2 regions of the Asticcacaulis sp. P4_H10 genome follow, and region 2 is predicted to be linked to the other one. Evidence: riboswitches for the same ligand, from Rfam matches in the RefSeq annotation. Region 2 holds a riboswitch; the other holds the start of a gene.
What was found. Region 2 has a riboswitch for cobalamin ahead of AC1DON_RS19120 (TonB-dependent receptor plug domain-containing protein). Riboswitches for the same ligand answer to the same signal wherever they lie in the genome.
Positions count from the first base shown of each region.

Region 1 (5,136 bases), on a different contig from region 2:
CCGAAGACGATGTTGAACTGAAACAGCCCGACCAATGCGCCGCGCCGGTTTGCCGGCACGATCTCGGCGATATAGACCGGCGCCAGGACGGAGGATCCGCCGACCGCCAGGCCCAGGACGAAGCGTGAGATGACAAAGGTGTTGAGATCGGGCGCCAGTGCGCAACCGAGCGATGACACGACATACATCAGGCCGATGATGCGTAAGGCATCGCGGCCGCCAATGGCGTCGCCCAGCCGCCCCATGAACAGGGCGCCGACAAAGGTCCCCCACAGCGCCACCGATACCGCCCAGCCTAACCCTTGCGCATCGAGTGCAAAGACGGTGCGGAGCGAATCGGTGACGCCGGAAATGACGGCGGTATCGAAGCCGAACAGGAGTCCGGCCAGGGACGCAATCGTAACGCTCTTAAGGTTGACCTGAGCCATATGTTTCTTCCCGTGCTTATTTCTTATATTTGGAAGAAGTATTCGGCTCAGATCGCCCTAAAGTCAAATCGCGGGTTCTCGCAAAGCGCGCGCGGCCTCCACCATGTTGACGAGCGCCGGTTTGACCTCGTCCCATTTGCGGGTTTTCAGGCCGCAGTCAGGATTGATCCATAGCTGCACGTCGTCCAGCCGCTGGCGCGCCAGCGACATCAGTTCCACCATTTCGCTGACGTCCGGCACACGCGGGCTGTGGATGTCGTAGACGCCAGGCCCGATCTCGTTCGGATACTTTTTCGACTTGAAGACGTCGAGCAGTTCCATTTTCGAGCGCGAGGTCTCGATGGAAATGACGTCGGCGTCGAGCGCCGCGATCGAATCCATGATGTCGTTGAATTCCGAGTAGCACATGTGGGTGTGGATCTGGGTTTCGTCGGCGACACCTGAAGCGGTGAGGCGGAACGCGTCCCCCGACCAATCGAGATAGTGCTGCCAGTCGCGGCGGCGCAGGGGCAGGCCTTCGCGCAGTGCGGCTTCGTCGATCTGGATCATCTTGGCGCCGGCGGCTTCCAGGTCCTCAACCTCGTCGCGGATGGCGAGCGCAATCTGGCGGCAGCTTTCCGAACGCGGTTGGTCGTCACGGACGAACGACCAGTTGAGGATGGTCACGGGACCAGTCAGCATGCCCTTTACCGGCCTGTCCGTCAGGGATTGCGCATATTTCCACCATTCCACCGTCATGGCCCTGGGGCGCGACACGTCGCCGAACAGGACCGGCGGGCGGACATAGCGCGAGCCATAGGATTGCACCCAGCCGTGCTTGGTGAAGGTGAAGCCCGACAGCTGCTCGCCGAAGTATTGCACCATGTCGTTGCGTTCGAATTCGCCGTGCACCAGCACGTCGAGCCCGACCTCTTCCTGCCAGCGGATGGCGCGCTCGGTTTCTTCGCGCAGGAAGATTTCATAGCTGGCATCGTCGATCTGGCCCTTGGCGTGGGAAGAGCGCGCCTGGCGGACCTCAGCTGTCTGCGGGAAGGAACCGATGGTCGTCGTCGGGAAGGCCGGCAGGTTGAAGCGCTGACGCTGGACGGCGGCGCGGGCGGCAAAGGCGCTCTTGCGTTGGGTGTGCTCAGCTGTGACAGCCTTCAGGCGGTTGTCGACGGCGCGGTCGTGGACCTTGCGGGAGTTCCTGCGCGCGGCGGCGGCCGAGGTCGATTGGTCGAGCGTGTCCCGCACGCTTTGGCGTCCTTCGGCCAGGGCCTTCGACAGGGTGTTGAGTTCGCTCATCTTCTGGACCGAGAAGGCCAGCCACGAACGGACATCGCCATCGAGCGCGTCTTCCTGGTCGAGGTCGATCGGCGTATGTAGCAGCGAGCACGACGGCGCCAATTGGAAACGCCCTGCGCCATGAGCAGCGATGACGGGTTCCAGCGCGTCGAGGATTTTCGCGAGGTCGGCGCGCCAGATGTTGCGGCCGTCGATGACGCCCAACGACAGGACGAGGTCTTTTGGCGCCTTGGCGAGGACGGGTGCCAACTGCTCGGGGGCGCGGACGAGGTCGATATGCAGTCCGGCGACGGGCAGGGCGACGGCGACATCGAGGTTTTCCTCCAAGGCGCCGAAATAGCTGGCGACGAGGATTTTCAAACCCGGTACGTCGCGGGCAAAGGCGGCATAGGCCTTTTGCAGCGCGGCCGCGGTGGCGACATTGCCGTCGAGCACAAGGGCGGGCTCATCGATCTGGACCCACTCGGCACCGGCGTTCTTAAGACCCTTCAGAATCTGGACATAGACCGGGATCAACTGATCAATTAGCGACAGTGGATTAAAGCCTTCCGGCCCCTTGCCGAGACGCAGGAAGGTCACCGGCCCGACCAGGACCGGACGCGTATTGTGGCCCAGTGCCCTGGCTTCGAGGAACTCATCGACCGGCTTGAAGGATTTCAGGCTGAAGGTCTGATCGGCCGTGAATTCCGGCACCATGTAGTGGTAATTGGTGTCGAACCACTTGGTCATTTCCTGGGCAGGGACGCCATGACCGGAATGGTGGACGTGGCCGTGCGCGCAGGTTTCGGCGTGGCCTTTCTGCGATCCTCTGGCCATGGTGAAATAGGTGTCGAGATCGGCCTTATCGCCGTAAATGGCCGGGATGGCACCGACCATCAGCGACGTATCGAGCACGTGGTCGTAGAGCGAGAAGTCGTTCGACGGAATCATATCGACGCCGTGCGCTTCCTGACGCGCCCAGTTGAGCGCCCGCAGGCGCTTGGCTTCGGCCAGCAAGGCTGCCTGATCGGACTTGCCCGACCAATAGCTTTCGAGCGCGAATTTCAGTTCGCGCTTCAGGCCGATGCGCGGTGTCCCCAGTGCAGCGACTGGAAATTGTGATTTTGACACGATGGTCCCCGTAGGATGATCGGCCGGGGAGCACGGACACACGTCAACGGTCGCGCCCCGGAAATGAGGCGCGTGAGAACGCACGCCCGTGGCCCTCCGCCCGGGATGGATATTTGTCTGCGGCAGGTCTCCTGGCTTACGGGTCATAGCGTCTATCCGCCTTCTCAGGAGGAACCGTGTCAGGGTTCCGCCCAATGGCATTATGGATATTGGCTCACCGCTCACAGTTGCGGGGGCAGCGCCGGTCTTGAACCGGCTTCCCTCTTAGCTCTCCGCCAAGCGACGGACAGAACCACGGACACGATAGTGATAGGTTATGCGTTACTGCCCGTCAAGCATCATATAAAGATATCTTTATATGATTATATGTATGTGTTTATCGCATGAGGCCGGTCATATCAGATCCTCCAGATGGAGTGCGGCGAGGCCGGCTTTATTCCGGCGGCGGGTCAAGGTGATGCCGACATCGGCGAAGCGTCCACCGATCGGAGCATGGGGCTTGTGAACGGTTACCTTGACAATCTCGATCGCCTCAAAGCGCGTGAGCAGGGTGGTCGTCAGGTGTGAGGCCAGGGTTTCGATCAGCGACCACGGCTTGCCGGTAATGATGGCGCTGACGCACTCGTGCAACTGTTTGTAACAGACCGTGGCGTCTATCCGATCCGACGTGACAGCGGCCATGGTGTCGAGCCACCAATCGACGTCAACGACGAAAAGCTGTCCGTCGCGGCGCTCGAAGTCGAGGACACCGTGATGCCCGTGGGCTTCGATACCGTGCAGGAAGACGTGATCTAAGGTCATGCATGGACCTTAGACCTCAAAATATCGAGTCGTCAATAATGATATAAAGATATCTTTATATCATTATGTGGTGCGGGCATTTCCTCTTCAAATTCGATAGATGCGTTCCGCGGTGGTAGCGAACAGGGCGGCGCGATCGGACGCGCTGAAGCCGGCAGTGATGTCGTCATAGGCGCGCAAGGCGTACGAATAGGAATTGAACAGCTTGTCGGTCGGGAAGTCGCTGGCAAAGGCGCAGCGCTCCGGGCCGAAGCGATCGATGGTTTCTAGCACCGGGCCGCGCATCGACTGTGCTGTCCAGCCACGATCGACAAAGCCAAGGCCGGAAATCTTAACGGCGGCGTGCGGCAGTTCGGCCAGCTTGCTCATGCCTTCCCGCCACTGCGTCAGGTCGGCGTCGACCGGCATGCCCATATGGTTGAGGATGACCGGCGTGTCGGGGTGTTGTTTGGCCAGTTCATAGGCCTGGATCAGCTGGCCGGGATAGATCTGCAGGTCGAAGGACAGCTTGTAACGTGACAGCAACGTATACCCGCGCGCAAATGCCGGGTCGTCCAGCAGGTTGCGCGGCGTATAGGTGCGCTTCGGGTTTTCGTGCCAGTTGATGATGTGGCGGATGCCGCGGACATTGCGGCTTTCGACGTGCTGGGCCAGCAGTGGCTCGACGTCCGGATCATTCAGTGCGGCAAAGGCGACGATGGCGTTGGGAAAGCCCGTCTCATCGGCAAGCGATTGCAGCCAGCGCGTTTCGTTGAGGGCGTCAGACGCGGCCGCGCCGGCGTCGATATGGACGACCTTGTCGATCTTGAAACCTTCAGCGTCGGCAAAGTAGTCGCTGAGGACATAGTCTTTCGCGATCGGCTCGACGCTGCCGTTCGGGCCATCATCAGAAAAGGGTGGGGTCAGCCAGGCATAGGACAGACGGTTCAGTTGCCACAGATGGATGTGAGCATCGACAAAGCGCTGGATAGCCATGGGGTTTCCTCTTTTTCTTCCCTGGATAGTGGAAGGCCGGAAGAGGGGATCGGCGTTTTGGGTGACGTGTTTTTGCCCCTCACCCGGCCCGATGGGCCACCCTCTCCCTGCAAGCAGGGAGAGGGGACTTGTTTAGCAGGTCGTCCGGCCGCCACAGCCCTCAAGCAGCGAAGCGGTAGGGCGAACAAAAAATGTCTGGTGGACGACGACTAATAAGTCGTCCGTCCTCCAGACGTGTCGAACACAGAGGCCGTCGTAAACGAGCACTCTTCCGACGCCATGAAGGTGACCATGGTCGCCGATTCATCGACAACGCCCAGACGGCCCATCGGGATCTTGGAGCGCATATAGTCGACCTGGCTTTGCGGCAGTTGCGCCAGGATCGGCGACTCGAAGGTCGCCGGCGTCAGCGCATTGACGATGACGCCCTTGGTCGCCAGTTCCTTGCCCAGCGACTTGGTGAAACCGATCACGCCCGCCTTCGATGCCGAATAGGCCGAGGCGTTCGGATTGCCTTCCTTGCCGGCGACGCTGGCAA
Region 1 is NZ_JBFUKH010000005.1:109,859-114,994, reverse strand. Features, by position in the region: gene AC1DON_RS10450 (sugar porter family MFS transporter) at 1-428, opposite strand, end outside; gene metE (5-methyltetrahydropteroyltriglutamate--homocysteine S-methyltransferase) at 492-2,822, opposite strand; cobalamin riboswitch at 2,927-3,134, opposite strand; gene folB (dihydroneopterin aldolase) at 3,216-3,623, opposite strand; gene AC1DON_RS10435 (amidohydrolase family protein) at 3,711-4,598, opposite strand; gene AC1DON_RS10430 (SDR family NAD(P)-dependent oxidoreductase) at 4,808-5,136, opposite strand, start outside.
Region 1: it holds a riboswitch for cobalamin, as region 2 does, so the genes downstream of both, metE (5-methyltetrahydropteroyltriglutamate--homocysteine S-methyltransferase) here and AC1DON_RS19120 (TonB-dependent receptor plug domain-containing protein) in region 2, are expected to answer to the same signal.

Region 2 (5,136 bases):
CCGATCGCCAGGTTGAGGGCGTCGCTGACGTCGTAGTTGAGGTCGACATTGGCCAGCAGGTTCGGCTTGCGCGCCAGCTCCTTGCCTTCCAGTCCGGCCGATTCGTTGCGGGTATTGAGCGCCGTCAGATTGCCGCGCAGGTGAAGGCGATCGCTGATGTCCTGCGTCCACTCCAGCTCGACACCATTGGCTTCGGACTTGTCGATATTGTCGTAGAAGCCAAAGGGATGGGTTGCGCACAGGGCAGCCGTTGCCGGCCAGCACGAATCGAAGCCGATCAGGTTGTCGATGTTGCGCGTGAACACCGTCACCGAAACCTGGCCCGAAGCGAAGCTGTAGTCGAAGCCGCCGTCGATGGTCAGCGCCTTTTCGGGCTGAAGGTCCGCATTGCCGTAGTCGCTGTAGAGCTGATACAGGCTTGGCACCTTGACGCCCTGGCCGGCACTGGCGCGGAACCGCCACTGGCCGACGGGGAAGGCTACCGAAGCCTGAACGATGTCCTGGCCGCCGAAGCTCGACGACTCGTCGTGACGGGCGCTGACGGCCACGGTGGTGGCGCCGAAATCGTGGCGAACCTGGCCATAGGCGCTGGTCAGGTCCTGATCGGCGGTTTGCAGCGGTGTCCAGGTCGATTGCGTGCGCATCTCATCTTTTTGATGGCGCAGGCCAGCCAGCAGGCGCGTGGCGTCGGATATGCGATAGACCAGGTGGTAATCCGCCGTCAGCGAGCGGCCGCGGCCCTCAAAAGTCGGGGTGCGGCTCTGATCGTACAGGTTACGCTCGGTTTCGGTCGCGCTGACCGACAGGGTGTGTTCGAACGCGTCATACTTCGCCGTTAGACCAAGCGCGGCCAGAGTCGTGTCGCTGAGCGAGGTTTCATCCGTGTCGGTGAAATTGAAGTTGATGTCGTAGCCATCGACTTCGCTGTAATTGTGCGTCTTTGCCGCCAGGCCGGTAACACTTACCGTGTTGGTGATTGCGTAGCTTGCACGTGCGCTCAGTTGCGTCTGGGTAAAGCCATCGGCTTCGGTGCCGGTGGCTGCCGCCGATACGCCACGATCGTTCAGGCCGGAGGCAAAAACGCGCCAGTTCAGACGGCCGGCCTTGCCGCCAACACCGAGGCGTGCCGCGCCATAATGGTCGAAGCCTTCGACGGACAGGTCGCCCTCCAGGGCTTCCGTCGCGCGGCGCGTGGTGATGCTGACGACGCCACCAACAGCGCCCGATCCCCACAGGGTCGACAGCGGTCCACGCAGGACTTCGATGCGTTCGGCGTCGCCGGTCGACAGGACGCCGAGATCGACGCCGCCGCCGACCTGCGACGGGTCATTGAGCGCAATGCCGTCGAGCAGGTACAGGACCTGATCGGCGCCTGCGCCACGGATGCTGGAGGCGCCCGCCGCGCCCGGACCGCCATTGGAAATGGTGTGCAGGTCGGTGGTGCGCGACAGCAGGTCGCTGACCGACAGGGATTGATAGGACTTGATGTCCTTGTCGGTCAGGACGTCGACGGCCTGGCCGATCTTGGACACCGACAGGGCTTCGCGCGTGACGGTGACGATGACGTCTTCGCCATCGGCATGAGCGAGCGTCGGGGAGAGGAGCGCCAGCGCGGATGCGCCGAGCGTGAGGATCTTCTTCAACATGGAACGGTTTCTTTCCGCCAGAAGACGAGAGCCGATAGCCCACATTGGACTACGGCTCACAAACACATCGTCTTTCGAGAGGCTTCTCGCTCGCCCGGCACACCTCGACCCGGCAAAGGACGACAGCCACGGCAGGTTTCCTGACTTGCGTTTCCAGCGCCCGACGCCGTCTTCCCCGCGAAAGCAGGTGACGTGTGGCGGCGGGCTCAACGCTTACAGTTGCGAGGACAGTTCGGGATTTCCACCCGGTTCCCTATTATCTTCCCTTTCGGGAAGCACCATTGGCACGGCCGGGCCATTACGGTGTGCGCCTTTGCGCGTCAAGGCTTGGGTGGAGGATTTTCAGCGATGTGCTGAAAGTGCGACAGTCTTCTGTCGCGCTTCCTGTCCAAAAACCGGTTCACTCTTTGGGACGCGCTTTTATGCCTCAGCCGGCGTCTTTGCCTGGATGCTCAGCGCGTGGACCGGACCTGCCAGTTCCACGGCCAGGACGGTGTTTATGCGTCGCTGACGGGCCACACGGTTAAGCCCTTCGAACGCTTCGGACACTACAAGCACGGAAAAATGACTCTCGCCCCCTTCACGCGCGCCCGAATGCCCACTATGTTTGGCGCTGTCGTCTTGGATATCAAGACGCACCGGGCTAAGGGCGGCTTCTAGCTTCGATCGGATACGATCAGCGATTTCACCCATTTTCGGCCTCACACGTCAGATACAATTCAGCAGTTATTATGCTTTCAAGGTGCTATCTCATCATATGAGCGATGAATTCAAGTACAAGCCGCGTTTTATGGATATGCGCATCCGGCCTCCCAAGGAAGGCGAGGAACACACGCGCCGCCCCGAAGACGACGTTCTGCAGCTCAAGCCGGGCCAGAAGCCTTGCGAGTGGCCGGAGTGCCACAAGGCAGCGACGGCGCGCGCCCCGAAGTCGCGCGAAATGATGAACGAGTTCTATAACTTCTGCCAGCTTCACGCCGGCGAGTATAATAAGAACTGGAACTTCTTCTCCGGCATGTCCGAAGGCGAGGCGCGCAGCCACCGCGAAGCGATCGCCACTGGCGGCCGTCCGACCTGGGCGTTCCGGGCGTCGCGTCAATCGCGCGAAGCTGCCAATTTCACGACCAAGGGCACTAAAGGCGCCGGCATGTACGACCCTCACAGCGTCTTCGGCGCCGGCGCGTCGCCGAATCGCGACAAGGCCATTCCGGTCGAGAAGCAGTACGGCAAGATCGAGCGCCAGGCCTTTGCCGACCTCGACCTCGAAGCCGGTGCGACCTGGGACCAGATTCGCGTGCGCTATACCGAGCTGCTCAAGCGCTGCCACCCGGACAACAACGGGGGCGACCGTTCGGCGGAAGACAAGCTGCAACGTGTGATCAAGGCCTATAAAGTCCTCAAAAAGATGCAAACCTCGTAAAAACCGTGAAATTGGTAATCTGCGTCGCAGTCGTCGCTTGGCTGTATAAGAATACAGCCGGCGCTAGCCAGCTAGCATCTCATCCAATTTGACGGCTTTTACCCGCCGGTGTGTGTGGCGGGAGTTCTAAATATCAAGCTCGGTCTTTGGGCCGGGCTTTTTGTTTGCTACGATGGTGCGAGTTTACCTTGAGGTTCGCATGTGGCGCCTTTCAGCAATCGTGGCCGTGTTAATCCTCTGCGGAGGGTGCGAAAAACAGGTCCTTGCCGAGTCTGAGCCCGCATCGTCGGCAGCAGCGCCGGTACCGACAGGCAACCTCCAAAAATATCACAGGGAATATCGTAGCAAGAGTGGCCATGTGCAGTGGTCAGTCAATCCGAAATATCTAGATCCCACAACTGCTGAGGCTGAAGCCCGCGAGCAGGCGGCCGTCGATAATTGTCGTCTGTTCGGCTTGAAGGGCTATGTGCCGTACATCGCTACAAAAACCGATATCCCAAACATCGTTTCGCTAATCCTATTGGATGAAAGCAGGGACGAGCCATACGATCAAAAAAAGGCGTGGGACTTTATTGTCATCTATAACAAAACGATTGAGGCCGAATGCGATTTTGCACCCGCGTTCAAATATGCTGAAGAGCAAGAGAGACGACGAAAAGAAGAGGATCAGCGGCCGGCAAAATAGCCGTCACTACCTGACGCGGCGCCAGCACGACCGAACAGGTTGACCTGCCACATGCGGCGGGGGTTGAAGCCGGTGGCGGCATAGGCGCGCAAGGCGGATTCGTTGTCCGGCAGCGAGTGCAGGAAGGGGATACGTCCCTCGGCAACGATCTTGCTGCTCATGACCGAGATCAGCTGTTTCGCCAGGCCGCGTCCCTGATAGTCCGGATGGGTGCAGATGGCGGTGATTTCCGTGTAACCGGGCAGGCACATGCGCTCACCCGCCATGGCGATCAGCCGGCCGTTATCGCGGATGCCGACAAAGTCGCCCTTTTCGATGGTGCGCGTGCCAAACGGTCCCGGTCGGGTCAGGGCTGTCAGTTCCAAAATGTCGGGCACATCGGCGGCTGTCAGGGGACGAATATCTGCGGTGACCTGGGACGGCCGAAAATTCTCGGCCATCAGTTGCATCACAGGAAATGCCACCAGCCGTTCGAGACCGGCGGGCGCGGGCAGGGTATCGTCCGCCCACAACAAGGCATTGCCGCCATCGGGCACGACATCGATCAGGTGTTCAAGCGCATCGGGCGTTTGCAAAGCCGCGAATGGCGAGACCTCGGCAGGATAGCGCAGCACCGGCGGCCTGCCTTCGGCCAGGTGGGCGTGGCGTGTGGTCAGGGCGTGCCAGACGGGCGTGTCGAGGTCTGCGTGCTTCATCAGGTTGTCCTGTTGCCGCTTTTCGGTTGCTGCTTCATATAGCCGGAGACACGAAGCGTGCAAGCGGAGGCGCAGATGACGATTTCAACGGGCGGATGTCAGTGCGGCGCGGTGCGCTTCGAAGTCTCCGGGCCATTGGGTCAGGCGTCTGTCTGTCATTGCCGCATGTGCCAGAAGGCGTTCGGCAATGTCTTCGCGCCTCTGGTGTCGATCCCCGAGGGCGCCTTGACCTGGACGAAGGCCGAACCCAAGCGCTTTCAGAGTTCGAACTTCGTCCTGCGCGGTTTTTGCCCGGAGTGCGGCACGCCTCTGACCTATGAAGCGCCGGACGGGCAGGCGATTGCCATCGGCGCCTTCGATCATCCCGAGCGCATCGCTCCCGATATCCAGTTCGGCGTCGAAATGCGCATTCCATGGATGGATCACGTCAACGACTGGCCGGCGCGCGTCACGCTCGACGACGTCGAGGCCGCACCGTTTCTCGACAAGCTGGAGAGCTATCAGTATCCCGATGAGGATTAGCTAAAGGGCTCGAAACAGTCGTAATTGCGCTGGCGGAAAATCTTGCCGTCGCGCAGTTCGAAGACCGTGCAGACGTGCGCCGTCATTGTGTCGCCGGCTTGCAGCTTGCCGAAATCGACATTCAGCACGCCGCGCCACAGGCATTCCGCCGCCACGACGTCGCCGTCG
Region 2 is NZ_JBFUKH010000010.1:241,843-246,978, reverse strand. Features, by position in the region: gene AC1DON_RS19120 (TonB-dependent receptor plug domain-containing protein) at 1-1,646, opposite strand, end outside; cobalamin riboswitch at 1,760-1,944, opposite strand; gene AC1DON_RS19115 (BolA family protein) at 2,067-2,339, opposite strand; gene AC1DON_RS19110 (J domain-containing protein) at 2,404-3,066, shown strand; gene AC1DON_RS19105 (hypothetical protein) at 3,266-3,751, shown strand; gene AC1DON_RS19100 (GNAT family N-acetyltransferase) at 3,733-4,446, opposite strand; gene AC1DON_RS19095 (GFA family protein) at 4,522-4,968, shown strand; gene AC1DON_RS19090 (nuclear transport factor 2 family protein) at 4,965-5,136, opposite strand, start outside.